Regions from separate parts of the Neptunomonas sp. XY-337 genome, predicted to be linked through region 1. Evidence: predicted binding sites of a transcription regulator. Region 1 holds the regulator's gene; each other region holds the start of a gene.
The links. Region 1 encodes PhoB, which activates phosphate uptake and scavenging genes when phosphate is short. Its sites were predicted from a motif close to TGTCATANNNNTGTCANA; they were not measured.
Positions count from the first base shown of each region.

Region 2: E4L36_RS08595 (sigma-54 dependent transcriptional regulator) is a predicted target of PhoB. The motif match lies at 2,721-2,738, and genes of this name have one in related genera.
Region 3: phnG (phosphonate C-P lyase system protein PhnG) is a predicted target of PhoB. The motif match lies at 2,692-2,709, and genes of this name have one in related genera.
Region 4: E4L36_RS01595 (UTRA domain-containing protein) is a predicted target of PhoB. The motif match lies at 1,372-1,389, and genes of this name have one in related genera.

Region 1 is NZ_SPLL01000004.1:364,319-368,897, reverse strand. Features, by position in the region: gene E4L36_RS11715 (chorismate lyase) at 109-663, shown strand; gene ubiA (4-hydroxybenzoate octaprenyltransferase) at 777-1,634, shown strand; gene phoB (phosphate regulon transcriptional regulator PhoB) at 1,721-2,416, shown strand; gene phoR (phosphate regulon sensor histidine kinase PhoR) at 2,452-3,756, shown strand; gene cysZ (sulfate transporter CysZ) at 3,760-4,500, opposite strand; gene E4L36_RS11690 (hypothetical protein) at 4,509-4,579, opposite strand, start outside.
Region 2 is NZ_SPLL01000003.1:312,778-317,356, reverse strand. Features, by position in the region: gene E4L36_RS08610 (flagellar protein FlaG) at 1-178, shown strand, start outside; gene fliD (flagellar filament capping protein FliD) at 206-2,224, shown strand; gene fliS (flagellar export chaperone FliS) at 2,255-2,647, shown strand; gene E4L36_RS08595 (sigma-54 dependent transcriptional regulator) at 2,815-4,236, shown strand; gene E4L36_RS08590 (ATP-binding protein) at 4,208-4,579, shown strand, end outside.
Region 3 is NZ_SPLL01000008.1:102,894-107,472, reverse strand. Features, by position in the region: gene E4L36_RS16580 (polysaccharide deacetylase family protein) at 1-1,619, shown strand, start outside; gene E4L36_RS16575 (LysR substrate-binding domain-containing protein) at 1,674-2,591, opposite strand; gene phnG (phosphonate C-P lyase system protein PhnG) at 2,908-3,381, shown strand; gene phnH (phosphonate C-P lyase system protein PhnH) at 3,378-3,992, shown strand; gene E4L36_RS16560 (carbon-phosphorus lyase complex subunit PhnI) at 3,994-4,579, shown strand, end outside.
Region 4 is NZ_SPLL01000001.1:287,543-292,121, forward strand. Features, by position in the region: gene E4L36_RS01590 (putative 2-aminoethylphosphonate ABC transporter substrate-binding protein) at 1-449, opposite strand, end outside; gene E4L36_RS01595 (UTRA domain-containing protein) at 581-1,300, opposite strand; gene E4L36_RS01600 (patatin-like phospholipase family protein) at 1,472-2,386, shown strand; gene E4L36_RS01605 (PLP-dependent aminotransferase family protein) at 2,355-3,797, opposite strand; gene E4L36_RS01610 (pyridoxamine 5'-phosphate oxidase family protein) at 3,911-4,504, shown strand.

The DNA.
Region 1 (4,579 bases):
TTGTGGCGCTAATCGAAAGTGACCAAGCGCACGCTTTCGTAAGGCCAGCGGTGACGTGCTGCATGGGAAAGGAGTAGAATACCTGCCGAGCTTATAAAGGAATTGTTTGTGCCCGTCCGCCACTCTCTTATTCACGCCAGTTTTGATGCCCGCTGGTATCATTTGCGCCGCTTGTCCGCACTCCATGCGCCCTACCACTGGCAGCGCTGGTTAACTGACCGCGGCTCACTGACACAGCACCTGATAAATGCCAGCCAAGGTCATTTTAGCGTTGAAGTGATTGCACAAGGCTGGGGACGCCCGAACCGCTCGGAAGCACAGATATTGGGAATGCCACCACGCCAGCTCGCACTCATTCGTGAAGTCCACTTACTGGGCAATCAGGAGCCGTGGGTTTACGCACGCTCAATTATTCCTGCGGCAACGCTGACAGGTCGCGAGCGACAGCTCCACCACGTCGGTAACCGGTCGCTAGGCAGTGTGCTCTTTAATGACCGAACCATGCGCCGCGGCCCCCTCGAAGTCAGCCGGTTCGATATCACCAGCGAGCAAACGCTATGGGCACGGCGCTCCCAGTTTTATCTATCCAATAAACCCCTACTCGTATGTGAGGTTTTTTTACCGGCACTAGAGCAGGTAAACTATCAGCCCACAACGAGCTAGCCCTGATCTCAAACGGGGTTGAATTCCATTAGCATACCGTCACGGTGACTTTCAAAGGTGACGGGTGATGATATAAAAGGATTGTTATGCCCGGTGCCCCCCTATTTAAGCCCATGAGCTTACGCGAGCGGTTGGATGTCTATGTCAATTTGACGCGTTTCAACCGGCCTATCGGCAGCTACCTGCTGTTATGGCCAACCTTGTGGGCACTATGGATCGCATCTGAAGGCATTCCCGACCTCAAGCTCATTGCTGTCTTTACATTGGGCGTTTTTCTGACGCGCTCCGCTGGCTGTGTTATCAACGACTTTGCAGATCGGAAAGTTGATGGGCATGTAAAGCGCACCGCTCAACGCCCCTTAGCGACGGGAAAAATCACCGCCAAAGAAGCACTATTACTGTTTGCTGCGCTCATGCTTGTTGCATTTGGCTTAGTGCTGCTAACCAATACGATGACGATTCTTATGTCATTTGGTGGTCTGTTTCTCGCATCACTCTACCCTTTTATGAAACGTTATACCCACCTACCGCAAGTGGTTCTCGGCGCAGCGTTTGGGTGGGCGATCCCCATGGCATTTACCGCTGTTGGCGAACAGATTCCGCTGATCGCATGGGTGATCTACAGTGCCAAGCTACTCTGGACCGTGGCTTACGACACCATGTACGCCATGGTTGACCGAGATGATGACCTCAAGATTGGTATCAAATCGACCGCTATTCTGTTTGGCCAATACGATAAACTCATTATCGCGATACTGCTGATACTCACCCTTATCCTCCTTGTAGTAGCGGGCTTTCTGGCTCAGCTCGGTGGCTTTTACTATCTCGGCCTACTGGGGGCTGTCGGTTGCTTTGTTTACCAGATGCGGCTGATCAAAGATCGCGAGCGAGCCCCTTGTTTTCGTGCCTTTTTGAATAACCACTACGCGGGGTTGTCGGTCTTTGTTGGCATTTTTCTTCACTATCTTTAGTGAATTGTTCTAGCATGTAACAATAGTGTCACAATAAAACATTGTAATACTCCCGTCTTATTTTAAGCGTAAGAGGCGGTTTACCCATGTCGGCAAGCAAGAAAGTGCTGATCGTTGATGACGAAGCTCCTATCAGGGAAATGATTGCAGTAGCTCTGGAGATGGCAGGCTACGAGTGCATCGAGGCAGATAATGCTCAAGAAGCACATGCGTTAGTTGTTGATCAAAAGCCAGATATGATTCTGCTCGATTGGATGATGCCAAACATGAGTGGCATTGAGTTGGCACGCCGCCTGCGTAAAGATGAAACCACCGCTGATGTGCCGATTATTATGCTCACGGCTAAAACGGAAGAGGAGCATAAGGTAAAAGGCCTTGAAGCCGGTGTTGATGACTACATCACCAAGCCTTTTTCACCACGCGAACTCGTTGCACGCCTCAAAGCAGTGCTTCGCCGAGCGACGCCTAAAGGGATCGAAGAACCCGTTACAGTTGAAGGGTTAACACTCGATCCAATTTCACACCGCGTGACCGCCAATGACAAGCCAATAGAACTTGGCCCAACCGAGTTTCGTTTGTTACAGTTCTTCATGACCCACCAAGACCGCGCATACTCCCGTGGGCAGTTGCTCGATATGGTTTGGGGTGGCAATGTTTACGTTGAAGAACGCACTGTGGATGTGCATATCCGACGCTTGCGCAAAGCGCTGGGTAGTCAGCACGACCATTTGGTACAAACAGTGCGCGGCACGGGCTACCGCTTCTCGACGCAGGTTGCATAGCACCGCTGCTGCACGCAATCTAGGTTAAACAGTTTATGCAAAAATCGCCTCGTGCTGGCGTTAGCGGCCTCTTTGCTGTTATCGCACTGCCAGCTTTTATTGGCTTACTGCTAGGTAGTTTAAGTTGGGGACTGGTTGCGGGTTTATCGCTCTGGGCCTACCTGCAACTACGACAAACACGCCGCCTGCAAAAATGGCTATTAAGCACCGATTTACTGCCGCCTGAAAGCCATGGCCAGTGGGGCGATATCTTCGACGATCTCGCACGCTTGCAAAAGCGCCATCGCAACAAGAGCAAAGATCTACGTAGTGTTATCAGCCGCTTCCAGCAGTCCTCCTCTGCTCTCCCTGATGCGGTCGTTATTGTTGATAAGCAAAATAACTTAGAGTGGTGGAATCGTGCAGCTGAGCGGCTGATCGGCTTGAAAAGCTCAGCCGATCGCGGCAAACCTCTCATGAACTTGCTGCGCGACCCTCGCTTTATTCGCTATTACCGCAAAGCGCAGTACGAAGAGCCTTTGCAGTTACCTAGCCCGCTGCACAACGATACGGTTTTACAGTACCAGATCACCGAGTTTGGTGTGGGTGATCGTTTGATTGTTGCCCGTGATATTACGCGACTAATACGTCTTGAGCAGACGCGACAAGACTTTGTTGCTAATGCATCACACGAGCTGCGCACACCGCTTACAGTTATTCGCGGCTACCTCGAAACCTTTCTGGACCAGCCACTACCCAAACCCATGGAGCGCGCACTCACGCAGATGCAGAACCAAGCCATTCGTATGGAAAGCTTAGTATCCGATCTGCTGCTACTGTCGCGGCTTGAAGCCAGCCAACACATTCCCGATGAAAACCCTGTCAATATTCAAGGGATGCTGCGTTCCATTCAGGCTGATGCTATCGCACTATCTGGCGATAAGGAGCATCATATAGAGTTAGATGCCAACCCCAACTATGATCTGCTAGGGCAGTCACAAGAGCTGCAAAACGCCTTCTCTAACCTTGTGTTTAACGCGGTTCGCTACACGCCCGCTCAAGGCCATATCAAGGTGACTTGGGAAGTAGACACTGAAGGTGGTCATTTATGTGTGACCGATAATGGTATTGGTATCGATTCGATCCACCTTGGGCGTCTAACTGAGCGTTTTTATCGCGTCGATGAAGGGCGCTCTTCTGCCACAGGTGGAACGGGCTTGGGGCTCGCAATTGTGAAGCACGCGCTGCAGCGCCACGGCGCTCGCTTAGAGATTGAAAGCCAACCCGGGGTTGGTAGCAGCTTCTGCTGCCACTTCTCCCGGGATATGCTCACCAAGACACCGCAGTCGCTGGTGAGCTAGGTACTAGCAACCTGCGCGCTGGGCTTGGTCTTCGCTCCAGTACAACGTCGCACCAATGACCGCAGCAGGCATCATGATCAGATTCACCACCGGAATCAGCATTCCCATCTGAACGATGGCACCAAAGCTCAATGACGTGAGATTGCGCTCGGCTAGCAGTTCTTTCATACGACGGAAAGTAACTTTGTTGTTATCCATGGGATAGTCACAATATTGAATTGCCATCATCCAAGCGCCGAAGACAAACCAGAGCAGTGGCGAGAGCAAGTTAACGCCGGGTATCAGGCTGATAACGAGCAACGCTAATAAACGTGGCAAGTAGTACGCTAGCTTAGACAGCTCACGCGCAAGCGCGCGTGGCACCATCGTCAGCAACCCCTTCCAACCATCATCGGCGATACGCACACCACGTTGCTGTAGCTCCACCTTCTCAGACAGGAAGCCATTGAACGGCGCGGCGATCAGGTTCGCTACGATAGAGAAGCCGTAATAAACAACAATTAACACCAACAGTGCAAACAAAGGCCAAAGTAGGAAATCAAGAAAAGATAACCACGTTGGCAACTGCGACATCCAGTACGCCACCCAGCGATCAAACTCATTGATCAGCAACCAGATAGCACCCGAGAACAGCAGAATGTTTATCAACATCGGGATCAGAACGAACTGGCGAATACCCGGCTGCGTCAGCATGCTAAAACCACGTAAAAGGTAGCCCGCTCCTTTGACAGGATTTCCTCGCATCTTAACTCCTAAGCAACAAAAAAGACGATAAAGCGCATGACCACAGCAAGAATCATCAAGCCTAGTCCTGCACGGTTTA
Region 2 (4,579 bases), on a different contig from region 1:
GCAAGGGCAGCAGCGTAACTTGAATTTCTCTGTGGATAAGGATACTGATAACCTTATTGTTAAGGTGATGGATACCCAAACGGAAGAGGTCATCCGCCAGTTCCCTTCTGAGGAAACGCTGAAGCTTGCGAAGCACATTGAAGGGATGCTTGGGCTAATCTTTAACGACAAAGCCTAGTACGTTTTAGCTTCTTAGGGAGGGCTTATGGATACTAATATTATTTCGGCACTGGGCGGTGGCTCGGGTATCGACACTAAAAAACTGGTCAGTCAGCTAGTTGAAGTTGAGAAGGCGCCGCAACAAAATCGTATCGACTCCCAAAAAGAGAAGCTGCAATCACAAATTTCGGCATATGGCTTACTGAAAAGTAGCTTGTCCGAGTTTCAAAACGCACTAGCGCCACTCAGTAATAACGATACGTTCAATGCGCGTTCCGTGGCCTTCCCTGAAACCGGCACGGTGACGCCTAACTCGTTAGACGCTAACGCTCAGGTTGGTACTTACCAACTCGGTGTTGAATCAACAGCACAATCGCAGTCTTTGGCTGTGAATGCTTCGTTTGCAGATGCCAATGCTGCAATGAATGTGGCGGGCAACCTAACAATAAAGCTGGGTGAATGGGCCTATGATGGCAGCAATAACCCGCAGTCCTTCACCGAAAATGAAGCGCAGAAATCTCTAACAATAGAAGTTGTCGCAGAGGACTCGCTGCAAGATTTGGCGGATAAAATTAACGCTGCCGATTCTAATGTGCAAGCGTCTGTATTGTTAGTTGATGGCGAACATCAGCTGCTTCTATCGGGCCCGTCTGGTAAGGCGAATGCGCTAGAAGTCACGAACGACAATAGCCAGCTCGATATCTTCTCTTACAATGCTTCGAATCACGCGAATGTAACCCAAACACAGCAAGCTCGGGATGCTGAGATTACAATCAATGGCTTAACCGTTTTCCGGGAGAGTAATGAGATTGATGATGTCATTCCTGGGTTAAGTTTTACATTGAACAAAGCTGAACCTGGTGAGACGTTCACATTCTCGATCAGCCAAGACAAGGGGACCGCTGAACAAGCGATTCGTGATTTCGTGACGGCGTATAACTCGCTTTACGAGACAGCGAAAAACCTAACGGGGCTGACAACAGACGAAGAGACCAACGAGACAACAGCAGGGAATTTATCCACAGATGGTGCGGCAAAGGCCGTCATAGCACAGTTGCGTTCGATGATGACGGGTGCTGTGGCTGGGGTAGATGGTTCAAACTCTTTGTCGAGTATCGGTATTCGTACCCAGTTGGATGGAACACTGGAGCTGACCGATGATTTCTCGAATGCAGTGAGCGATAACTTTGCTGTCCTACAGAATATTTTTGCACCGCAAACCTCCTCGTCTACCAATCAGGTGGATGTCACCATCGGTAATTACGCTGGGAACACTGTACCCGGCAGCTATACTGGCACAGTGACCGCGCCGCCAACGAAAGGCACCGTCAGGAGTGATATTCCCTTTGCTGCGTTTACGACAGGCGCTGGGGATAATACTTTCTCTATCGCGGTAGATGGCACGACGAGCGGCGTGCTTGAGTTGTCTGGTACGTTCAATACGGCAGAAGAGTTACGGGTTGAGCTACAGTCGTTGATTAACAATGATAAGGCGCTCAAAGATGCGGGTAACTTTGTTGATGTCGTCGTTGATGGCGGCCAGATACAGCTAGTCTCTCGTACTTATGGCAGTTCATCAAAAGTTGTCTTTGAAACAGCGGGTGCTGAGTTTGCCACTAATACCGGCCTCAGCGAGACTTCAAGTTCGGTCATTGGTAACGATGTGCAAGGCACAATTAATGGTGAGCCGGCATTCGGTGCCGGTGAAATCTTATTGGCAAAGATTGATAGCGACCCTTACGGGCTTAACTTTGCCGTGAAAGAGGGGATGACGGGGGATTTCTCATTTACATTCTCGCGCGGACTATCCAGTGAGCTCAATCGGCTGATCGACGGCTTCTTGGGTGATAACGGAGCCATCAATAGCCGCGAGGAGAACATCAACCGACAAATTAAAGGACTAGCAACCGATCAAGAGAACCTTGATCGACGTATGACGATCTACCAAACTCGTCTAACTCAACAATACCTAGCGATGGAACGGGTTGTTGCGAGTCTAAACACAACATCAGACTCGTTAAACGGCCTAACTGATCGATTACCTTTTACGGCGAAGTCCTCATAATCTTGAGAGCAACGCTACTTGGAGTAAAACATGTCTGTTAATTTAAGTGCCCTAAAACAATATCAGAACGTTGATGTGCGGGCGTCAGTCGAAACAGCTTCCCCTCATGAGCTGATTACCATGTTATTTGACGGTGCATTAACGGCGATGGCGAAGGCCAAGGGAGCGATAGAACGTGATGATATTAATGAGCGCACCACACATCTAAATAAAGCAAATGATATTGTTCTTGGCTTGAAAGACTTCCTGGATCATGAAAAGGGTGAGGACATTGCAGCCAACTTAGATCTGCTTTACGACTATGTTGTTCGCGCGTTGTTGCAGGCTAACCGTGATAATGATGCTGAGAAGGTTCAAGAAGCGATGGATCTTATTTTGCAGGTAAAATCCGGCTGGGTACAGATGGAAGTCCCTGAGTCCTAAGTCTTAAACCCACTATCAAGAACCCGAGCAGCGCCTCGGGTTTTTTGTTGGCTGTTGATAAGTATTAATGATGTGCCATTTTTTTGGCATAAAAGTTCCAAGTCTGCTTGTTAAATCACGTTTCTTTGCTAGTATGTCAAAAAAATGACGTGCGATAGAGTACGGAAATGGCAGCTAATTCACATGTTTTACTCGTAGATGACGAGGAGCAAAGGCGGCAAAACTTGGCCGCTGTATTTAGCTTTTTGGGCGTCTCTCACGAGGTCTCCAGTTTCGTTGACTGGTTTCAAACTTCTCAGCCGAACCCCTGCACTTTAGCCTTTATTGGTAAAAGTGCCCTACCGGTATCCCTCGATAAATTGGTGTCACGGTTTCGTGATCAGATGCCAGCAGTGCCTTTATGCCTGTTAGATGGCTGGGACGAGGCTGAGTTGCTCTCGGCTGCGGCAAACGCGCAAATTCTCAGCGTGCTCGAAGAGCCGCTTTCAGAGCGTGTGCTAGCAGAGCTACTTTCGCAAGCGGAGCGCTTTGGTGCTAGCCACCGTGCCTTGGAGGAACCTAGCTTCCCGCTTCTAGTGGGCGAGAGCGCTGCCATGAAGCATCTTAAGCTCGTTATGGGGCGTGTTGTCGAGCGGGACGCGAGTGTGCTGATCACCGGTGAGTCGGGTACGGGAAAAGAACTGGTTGCGCGTAGCTTACATGAACTATCGCCACGTAACGGTGAACCCTTTGTACCCGTTAATTGCGGTGCCATTCCTCCTGAACTTCTCGAGAGCGAGTTATTTGGCCATGAAAAGGGCGCTTTCACTGGCGCCGTCTCGGCTCGTGCTGGGCGTTTTGAGATGGCCAACAACGGCACGCTATTTTTAGATGAGATCGGTGATATGCCGATGGCGATGCAGGTTAAGCTGTTACGTGTGCTTCAGGAGCGCTGCTTTGAACGTGTGGGTGGTTCCAAAACGGTGCATGTGGATGTTCGTGTGATCGCGGCAACCCATAAAAATTTAGAGCAGATGATTGCAGAGGGTAAGTTCCGCGAGGACCTTTTCTATCGTCTCAATGTTTATCCCATAGAGACGCCACCGCTGCGCGAGCGGGAGGGTGACGTCGCACGGCTGACAGACTACCTCGCGAATCAGGCTCAGCAAGTGGGTCTAGGGCAGCTGATACTCTCGGGGCCAGCGCGTATGGCACTGGATCAATATGATTGGCCGGGAAATGTGCGTGAGCTTGCCAACCTTGTTGAACGTTTGGCGATTATGCACCCTGATGAGGAGGTAAACCTTTTAGACCTTCCGGATAAGTATCGTGCTGGTTTAGACCTTGGTGACTTTCCGATGAGCTCCAGCGTCGTTGCGGAGCCTCCAACGACTGAGCAACCCTATCTAAGTCGAAACGATTTGATGTTGCCGGAAGATGGGATTGACCTGAAAGCGCAGCTTGAGAGTATCGAGCAAGACTATATTCGGGTCGCTTTACAGCGCACTAATCAGGTTGTTGCCCGAGCGGCCAAGCTACTCGGCGTACGGCGCACAACATTAGTTGAGAAGATGAAAAAATATGGTATCCAGCGAGGCGATGATGAGTGAAGTTGAGGCGCTCAAACAAGCCCTAGCTGATAAAGATGTTGAGCTGACAGAGCTGCGAGATCAGCTTGCCGAGCAGAGCGCACTCGAGAGTATGTTTGCTAGGCGAATGGCCCAAGTGCTGAAGGTGATGCCTGCGGGTGTCATCGTTATTGGTAATCAAGGGCGAGTGGCGCTCGCGAACCCTGCTGCTGAAGCGCTACTGGGTAAGCCCTTGATTGGCGAGCTATGGATGCAGGTCATCAATCGCTCATTCGCGCCCAAGAATGATGATGGGCACGAGATCTCGCTGCGTGATGGTCGGCGAGTGAGCTTGCTGACATCTGCCATGCAGGATGAAGCTGGG
Region 3 (4,579 bases), on a different contig from region 1:
CGCAAGAAGCCGTTGGCTTACAGATGACACGTGCCGACAGCCTCTTTTATGCGCGTAACGATATGGACCAATCGATGTTTGCCAACACGTTACACAACACCGATATTCCGTTACTGGATATCGTGACAACGTGGCAGAAAGATTATGATTTTGTTGGCTCGTTCTACCTAAATATTGGTAACAACCCGGCAGCAGGTGAGTACACGGACTGGAGCATTTCTGCACCGCTATTCCAAGCGTATGCTGATCTTGGTAATGGCATTGGTAGCCACTCCTACACCCATCCGCACCACACAACAGAGCTCACTGATGAGGAGCTAGTCTTTGAGTTTAAAGACAGTGCACAGGTGCTGCGCGATAACCTGCAGCTACCGGTTATAGGTGCTGCGGTACCGGGTAATCCCGAAGATGAGCGCGTGCGCACCGAGATGAAAAAGCACTACAAATATATCTCCGGCCGCACTGGCGATATCGGCTCTGGCTACCGTGGCGCCTTTGGTAAACTGACAGATAAAGATACCAGTCTCTACTTCAGCTTGAATATGTCGCCGGACTACACCCTCATTCAATACTTGAATCAGACCCCTGCACAGGCCTTAGCAACGTGGAAGCAAGAGTTTGACGCGCTAACGCGTTACGGCTCTGCGCCTATCGCTAATTGGCTATGGCACGATTATGCCGTGACCAACTCTGCTGATCTGTATGGCACCAATACGTTACGTGATGTGGTTGCCTATGCGGCCGAGCAAGGTACCGAGTTTATTACCGGTGAGGGTCTCTATCAGCGCCTGGAGCAGTTCGCGAATACGCGCTTAGATAGCGAAAAAACCGCCGATGGCTGGCGTGTCAGCGTTGCGGGTAACGATATCGGACACTTTGCGTTGAAACTGACAGCCGATACGCAGATTGCAGCGGTTGCCAACTGGTATGCCTATAACGGCAATGAGGTCTTTGTACCGCGCCAAGGTGGCACATTTGAGATAAAAACAGGTGGCCAGCCTAGCGCTGTGACACGCATCACTGACCTGCCGACTCGCGCTGAGCTGATTGACGTAACCGGCGATGGGCAGCAGCTTGCGTTTACCCTGCAAGGCCAAGGCGATGTGGTTGTCACACTCGCTTCATCTGCGCCGGTCACCGTATTAGGTGCAAGCAGCTACCAGCAGCAGGGAGAGCAACTGGTCATTACACTGGCTCATGCTGCTCAGCATACAGTCACAGTGAAGCCTACCGTGGTAGAGACAAAAGCCTGCTACTTGAAAGACCTGTACTCCAACAAGTATCTGGAGGATTACAACGGTTACTATGTTGCTTTGAGTGCTAAAAAAACCAAGCGTACCGAGTGGCAACTGGAGCGTTATGGCAGCCGTTATGTGCGGATTCGTAGCGTGAATAGCCAACGCTATCTATCGGCAGCCAGCCGTTACTATCCCGTGTTATCTAGCACGCCGCACCGCTACCGTGCGAGCTGGCGCTTCTATGAGGGAAGCCAAAGCACCAAGATCCGTAATCGCGGCTATGGCCGTTACCTGCGGGCGCGTAACTACTACCAAATTGATCTAACGAGCTACTCTAGCCACAGCGAATGGGTCTTTGAAGGCGATTGCGCGATCAAGTAACCCAGCAAGATAGAGACCACTAAAGCCCTGCATCGCAGGGCTTTTTTATGCCACTTAGCTAATGCGGCATAGGTGGCCTTCGCTATCGAGGCGCTGTTTAATCCAGCTGCAAAACGCAGCGACTTTTGTGGCGATAGGTTTGTTGGGCAGCACCAGATAATGAGCGCCTGTTGATGGCAGCGTAAAGGGATGTGCTGCCACCAACTCTCCGCGCTTAATTTGCGCATCCACAACAAAACTACGGGCCAACAAAAGGCCGACCCCATTGCAGGCCGCATCGATAGCAATCGTGCTGGTATCGCTCTCTAAAATAGGCTGCGGCACTGCATTATGTATGCCCTGCTTGCGAAACCATTGCTGCCAGTTTTCACGATCTCCCATAGTGCTGATAAGCGGGCACTCCGCAATCTCAAAAGGATCCTCCGTGACGGGATGATGTGCCAAGAACGTTGGGCTGGCCACCACTTGCCAATACTCATTAGTGAGGCGCTCTACACGCATACCGGTCCAGTCACCAAAGCCGTTAGAGATCTCCAGATCCGCCGCCTCCACTTCGGTTTGCGATGGCCACACCGATGAGATCAACCGGACCTGTAAATCAGGGTGTTGCGCGTAGAAATCGTTTAAGCGCGGTACAAGCCAGCGCTGCATAAAGCTGGTGCCACATTTAATTGTCAGCCGAGCGCGCTGATCCTTGCCAAATAGATCGTGGGTGCTGGCTAGCAGGCTGCTGAACGCCTCAGTCAAGATGGGCAGGTACGCCTGCGCGCTATCTGTGAGCTCCAGCTTGCGCGGCTTACGGATGAACAGCTGAGTACCGAGATACTCCTCGAGTAGCTTCACCTGCTGGCTGATCGCTCCCTGCGTGACATGTAGCTCCTCTGCGGCTCGGGTTAGGCTGCGCAGCCGTGCGGCAGCCTCAAATGCTTTCAGTGCATTTAACGGGGGGAGAGGTTTACGACGTGGAGACATAGTGCGCTCGTATGGGTTAGAAAATCTGAGGTAAACAAAGCGATGTTGCTAATGCTGGACCTTGGCTCAGCGCAGCCGAACGCCCTTGATAGCAAAGAAAGATGACAGATATGTTGCAGATGGTTGCATGAAAGCCGGGTTTTTTTAGTTTTAGGCGTACTTTGCTGGTTTTCAGCGTGTCAATCACCACCATGCAACGCGTTCGCTAGCGCATTAGAATTTCTTATCAATGCGTGAAGATATGCTCCATTTTTTCTCGCGCAATCACTCGCCACAATGCTGCTCATCGAATGACAAAACAGGATGGGATTTCAGCATGAGTGCTGCCAATCAAACCACGCTAACCGCATCCCAGCTCGCACGTCAGCATTGGCTGGGTGTATTAGCTAAAGCGCCTGCTGAGCAGCTACAACAGCAGTGGGCGGCGTTGGACTTAACCCCCGATTATCAACTGATCCGCCCGCCGGAGATCGGCCTGACGATGGTGCGCGCCCGTGTGGGTGGCAGTGGTCAGCCGTTCAATATGGCGGAGATGACAATTACACGCTGTGCTATACGGCTAACCAGCGGCACGTTGGGCGTTAGTTATGTTGCGGGCCGCGATAAATGCAAAGCGCTCACCGTGGCTTTGGCAGATGCGCTGTTGCAAGAGGACACAGACCAGCAGCTTCAACAGCAGTTGGTTGCGCCACTGGAAGCCAGCCTACAGGCCGCTGCAGAGGCGCGTGCCGCTGATGCCAGCCAAACCAAGGTGGACTTCTTTACGCTAGTTCGAGGAGAGGATGAATGAGCGTCTCAAGCGAGTTACTCGTCGCAGGTTTTAATGATGCCGTGCACGATGGCCAGCAGGTGTTTCGTGCTCTGCTCACCGCTATGAGTGAGCCGGGCAAGCTGCAGCAGCCAAATCTGATAGCTGAGGGGCCGGGCGCGTTAAATGCTATCAGTTGGCAGGTGGCGTTAGCTCTGCTGGATGCTGATACACCGGTCTGGTTAAGTGAACGCTTGGCCGCTGACGCCGCGATCGCGTCTAACCTGCGCTTTCATTGCCAAAGCCCCCAGGTGGATAGCCCACAGAGCGCAGCTTTCGCATTGTGTGATGCCAGTGATGTTCCTGATATTACCCTGCTGAATATGGGCAGCGCCGAGCAGCCAGATCGCAGCACAACACTGATTGTGCAAGTCCCCGCGATTAGCAGCGAGCCGCACTGGACGCTCACAGGGCCGGGCATCGAAACTGAGCGCCAGTTGCGCATCGGTGGGTTGAGCTCAACATGTGTTGAGCAACTTATCGCCAGCCGCCAGCGCTTTCCGATGGGCATCGACTGCATCTTCTGTAGCACCGACACGCTCGTAGCGGTGCCACGCTCGACTCAGATCGATATCAACATGGGAGGCCGCTGAGATGTATGTTGCCGTAAAAGGGGGCGAGCAGGCGATCGATAACGCACACGCGTTGATGCGCAAGCAGCGCCGCGGAGATACCAAACTTGCAGAACTCACAGTTGCCCAGATCCAAGCGCAACTGCCGTTAGCGGTTGATCGCGTCATGAATGAAGGGTCTGTTTACGATCCTGAACTGGCGGCATTAGCGCTAAAACAAGCCAGTGGCGATGCGGTGGAAGCGATCTTTCTGCTGCGTGCTTACCGCACCACACTGCCACGTTTCGGTTACAGCGAAGCGTTGGATACCGAAGCGATGCAGATTGAGCGGCGTATCTCCGGCACCTTCAAGGAGTTGCCGGGAGGCCAGATTTTAGGCGCCACTTACGACTATACCCACCGCCTGCTCGATTTTGCTTTGTTAGCAGAGGGCGAGGCGGCGCAAGCAACACGTGAGCCTGCATCGTCAGAGCCGCTTGAGCCATGTCCGCGCGTTCTGGAGCTACTGAACCAAGAGGGGTTGATTGAGCTCAGCCGCAGCGAAGACGAGCAAGATCAAACCCCACGAGACCTGACCCGCGAGCCTGTCACCTACCCAGCCGAGCGTA
Region 4 (4,579 bases), on a different contig from region 1:
GACGTAGGCTTAGGCAGGTTGTGCTTTTTCGCTTCAACGGTGTTAAAACAAACCGCAGCCATCCATGCGTCCATACCGACCCAAGACGGTGTTGCATCTTGGTCGTAGAATTTCTTAGACAGTTTTTCGACACCTGCTGGCTTGTATGGCTGAAGCATTTGCTCGCCTTTCAGCACCAGCAAAGAGGTCGCTGCCAAACCCCAAACAGCGTCAGCTTGTGGGTTTTCTTTTTCAGCCAACAGTTTTGCGGTCACGATACCTGTGGAGTCGCGAACCCAGTTGATTTTGATATCAGGGTGCTTCTTGTTAAACGCTGCGGCGTAACGCTTTAGATCTTCCGCTTCCAACGCTGTGTAAACGGTTAACTCAGAACCTGCATGTGCAGACAAAGCAGTTGCCGACATCAAAGTCGCCAGTGCCAGTTTGGTAAACGTCGCTTTGTTAGTCATCTCTCATATCCTCAATGATTAACTGGTATAGACCAGATGAGGAAAAAGATTAGCGCCAGTTTTTTACAAAGATGTGACAGATTTACGAAAGATTGTTTGCAGCGATAAAACGAATCGATCGCTGCCGCGCGTTAAGGTGTGTCAATCACGGATAAACTAAGCTCAACGGTATCGTGCCGCCACGCTTCAAAATCCACCTCAAAGACACGCCCTTGTGCATTACGCACGATGCGTCGGATATTCAAGCAGGTGAAGTTAGCCGGTGCACTTAACGTGGCCGCCTGATGGGAAGATAGCGTCGCGGCGCGAATGTCTAAATCGTTCGCAGCATACTCTTGGCCATACTCCCCTTTCACAACTTTACTCACCGATAGGGTTAAGTCGTGTTGCTCAATCTCGGGAAGGAGGTCGCGGTTTAAGAAGATACGCTCAACATAGACGGCACGGTTGTCGGCTCCACGCACCCGCTCAATGCAGGCCACGTCGCTGCCTTCGGGTATCTCGAATAGCTCACTGAGGTAGCTATCTGCAGGGACAAGTTCGCTCGATAGCATGCGGCTAAAAGGTATAAAGCCCTGCTCCGCCACATAGTCCATAAAGAAGCCCGGACAACTTGGGTCGTACTTAACACGTGGCGAGGTGACAAACCAGCCACGTCGGTTAGAGCGATACACCACGCCCTCAGACTCTAGCTTTTTCAGAGCCTCACGAATAGTCACCCGAGATGTCGAAAAGCGCTCGCTAAGAATACGCTCAGAGCCTAGTTTGTCTTCGGGTTGTAAATGCCCGTTACGGATTTCATCTCGTAAGCAGCGCATGATATGGGTGGCAGAGGCAGTCGCAGAGGTCATGAAGCGGTCAGAGTCGTTGCTGGTAAGTATTTGATTAATAGTAAACGAGGCACCATAAACTAGCCACTTTGTGTGACGTTCATATGACACTCTTTGGTATAAGCTGAGCTTGCGAACAACTTTGGCTATAATTTAAACATCTGTAGCCAGCCCCATTGCTGGAGGCCGCTTGTGTCAGATTCCGTCTTTCGTGGTGATACGCCCGCCAATCGCCCTCATAACCACCTTAGTCTCGTGCCCGTGCTTGCCGGTGGCGGCAGCCGTTTGTCAGCCCATATTGGTATTTTGAACGCACTCGAAGAGCTCGATTACCGTTTCCCAGCGCTGGTGGGGGTATCTGGTGGCTCCGTGGTGGGCGCCCTCTTTTGTGCGGGTTACTCACTAGAGCAGTTGCGCGTTATTGCCGAAGAGACCGACTTTCGCCAATTCTTAGGCCAAGGCTTTTTCCGCTTGTTACGCACGGGCGGGCTATCTTCTGGGGATCTTTTTGAACAGTGGCTCGATGAAAAGCTGGATGGCAAAACCTTTTCCCAGCTATCCGGTGATTTTCATGTGGTGGCAACTGATCTACGCGCCAGTAAGCCAGTGGTCTTTAACCGGGCGAACTCGCCTGATATGAAAGTATCGTTAGCGGTGCGCTTCTCGATGTCGATTCCGCTGCTGTTTAGCTTTAAGGAGTACAAACAGCAGCTCTTGGTGGATGGCAGTATCTTATCTGAGGAAGCACTGCAACGAGACTGGGCAGGTAATGGCACGCCGATATTAGTGTTTCGTCTCAGCTGTGTTCAGCACGCGCCACGAGACGCAAAGCCGCCACTCATTCCGTTGGTGTCGCACCTTAGCCTACTCATACGCACCTTTATGACAACCATGTCTCAGGAGTACATTAGCGAAACCTTTTGGCAGCAAACCATCGTGGTTCACACCGGCAGTATCTCACCTGTTGAGTTCAATATCACACCCGAGCAAAAAAATGCACTGTTCAAAGCAGGCTATGATACCGCCAAGCGCATCGTGCCGTTAAAGGTTGCCCGCCAGCAAACAGCTAGCTCACCTAACCCCTCTTTTGCGCCAAGCACCCGTTAAGCGCATGCTGCAACCGCACCAGATGCTCATCTTCAAGTGCTGCATAACCAAGAATGATACCTTTATCTGCCAACGGCGCGCGCTCGTAGCTTGATAGCGCCCGTGCACCAATTCCCGCACGGTTCAGCGCCGCAGCGATTGCAATATCATCGCCTTCGAAACGAAACACCAGATGCATCCCCCCCGTGGTTTCAAGGGGCTTTAAGTTGGGGAAGTGCTGTGCCATAAAGCTCAACAGTTGGGCCTTTTTCGTTTGATAACGTTTACGCATTCGGCGCAGATGGCGTGCATAATGGCCCTGCTGCATAAATAACCCCATCGCGTGTTGCTGTAGTGTTGGCATGCCGCCTTCGGTGTAGCGCCGATAGGTATTGAACACCTCAACCAACGCTTCGGGTAGCACCAGATAGCCCGTTCGAATGCTTGGAAACAGTGTTCGGCTAAAGGTACCGGTATAGATCACGCGCCCAGAACGATCCATGCTCTGAAGCGCGGCAATGCTGTGGCCTGAAAAGATAAACTCGCTATCGTAGTCATCTTCAATTAGCCAGCGATCAGCCTGATATAGCCAGTCTAGCAATGCAATACGCCGCTCCAGCGATAGCGTGCCACCCATAGGAAAACAACGGCTTGGTGTTATCACCATAACGCGGGCTGTGTAAGCTGCCAGATGATCGGTTAGCACGCCATGGTCATCGCAAGGCATTATCTGCGGCGATGCGCCGATGCCGGTTAGGGCACCATCGATGCCCGGATAGCCCCGATCTTCGAGTAAAACGCGCTCCCGCGGATTCACCAAAACCTGCAACGCCATTGCGATACCATGCAACGAACCTGAGGTCAGCATGACCTGCTCCGCGCTGCAGCGAATGCCCCGAGTCAATGATAGGTAGTCTGCAAGCTCCTGACGCAACAACTGATCACCCATTAAATCGGCACGATCATAGTCGTGTTGACGTGCTGCCTGTTGCGTACAGCGCTGCCACGCTTTGTGGGGAAAAAGCGCTGTGGGTGGGTTGGCTGGCAACATAATAGTGCCGCTACGGTGATCACTTTGTGCGGCCGCAAAAGCATCAATACGCCCCATCGCATCGGAAAGGCTATTAGTTTTCACCACTGTCGTGCTGGTTTCGCCCCGGCGCAACACCGGAATTAACCCTTCAAGGTGAGCCACGAACGTACCCGCTCCGTGGCGTGTTTCTAAAAAGCCCTCCGCCACCAGCATCTCAAATGCGGTAATCACTGCGTTACGTCCAATACCCAACTGCTGGCTCAGATCCCGAGTCGCGGGTAGTTTATCGCCTGCTGAGATGCGGCCATCTAATATGGCCTCGCGCAGCAACTCGTAGAGCTGCTCATATTTTGGGGTACGTGAATCAAAGGTTTTCGACAGCAAGGGTTGGAAGAGCACAGCGTTGATCTCACAAAGTGGTTCTTATTTTTATCTTAGAATTGGATCTTCTTAGATACCACTGACCACTATACGCTGTTCCAACCGATAACGACAAAGCTGAGAGTGGAACTATGCAGCCCCAGACACAGGTGAAGCGCGGTTTAAAACGCGCTGTTTATGATCGAGAGCAGATCAATCAAATCCTTGATGATACATACCTTTGCCACATCGGCGGTGTGGTGGATGGCTACCCTGCGGTGCAGCCCAACCTGCATTGGCGTATCGGCGATACGCTCTATATCCATGGCTCCAGCAAAAACGGCCTGATTAACGCCATTCTAACGGAGGGTAAAACTTGCATCACGGTGTCTGCACTTGATGGCATTGTGTTTGCGAAATCAGCCTTTCACCACTCGGTTAACTACCGCTCGGTCATGCTGTTTGGCACGCCTATATTGGTTGAAGACGAGCAAGAGAAACGCGAAGCGTTAGATGCCCTACTAGAGAAGTTTAAAAAAGGCCGCTCAAAAGAGACGCGCCCACCCAATGCCACCGAGATGAAAGCCACCAGCGTCATCGCCATCTCACTGGAGCACGTCTCTGCAAAAGTGCGCGCAACAGGCCCTGAAGACGATCCGGCAGATCTCGATTTGCCATTCACATCCGGTGTTTTGCCCATTCATCAGGTTTATGGCGAGTTTGAACCCTTTGACCCCAACGCCTGAGCAGAGCGTTGTTCGCGAAGCAGCTCTGGCATGGAGCGCTTCGCCTTTTTTTGACACCTAATCGCTTGTCGGAGG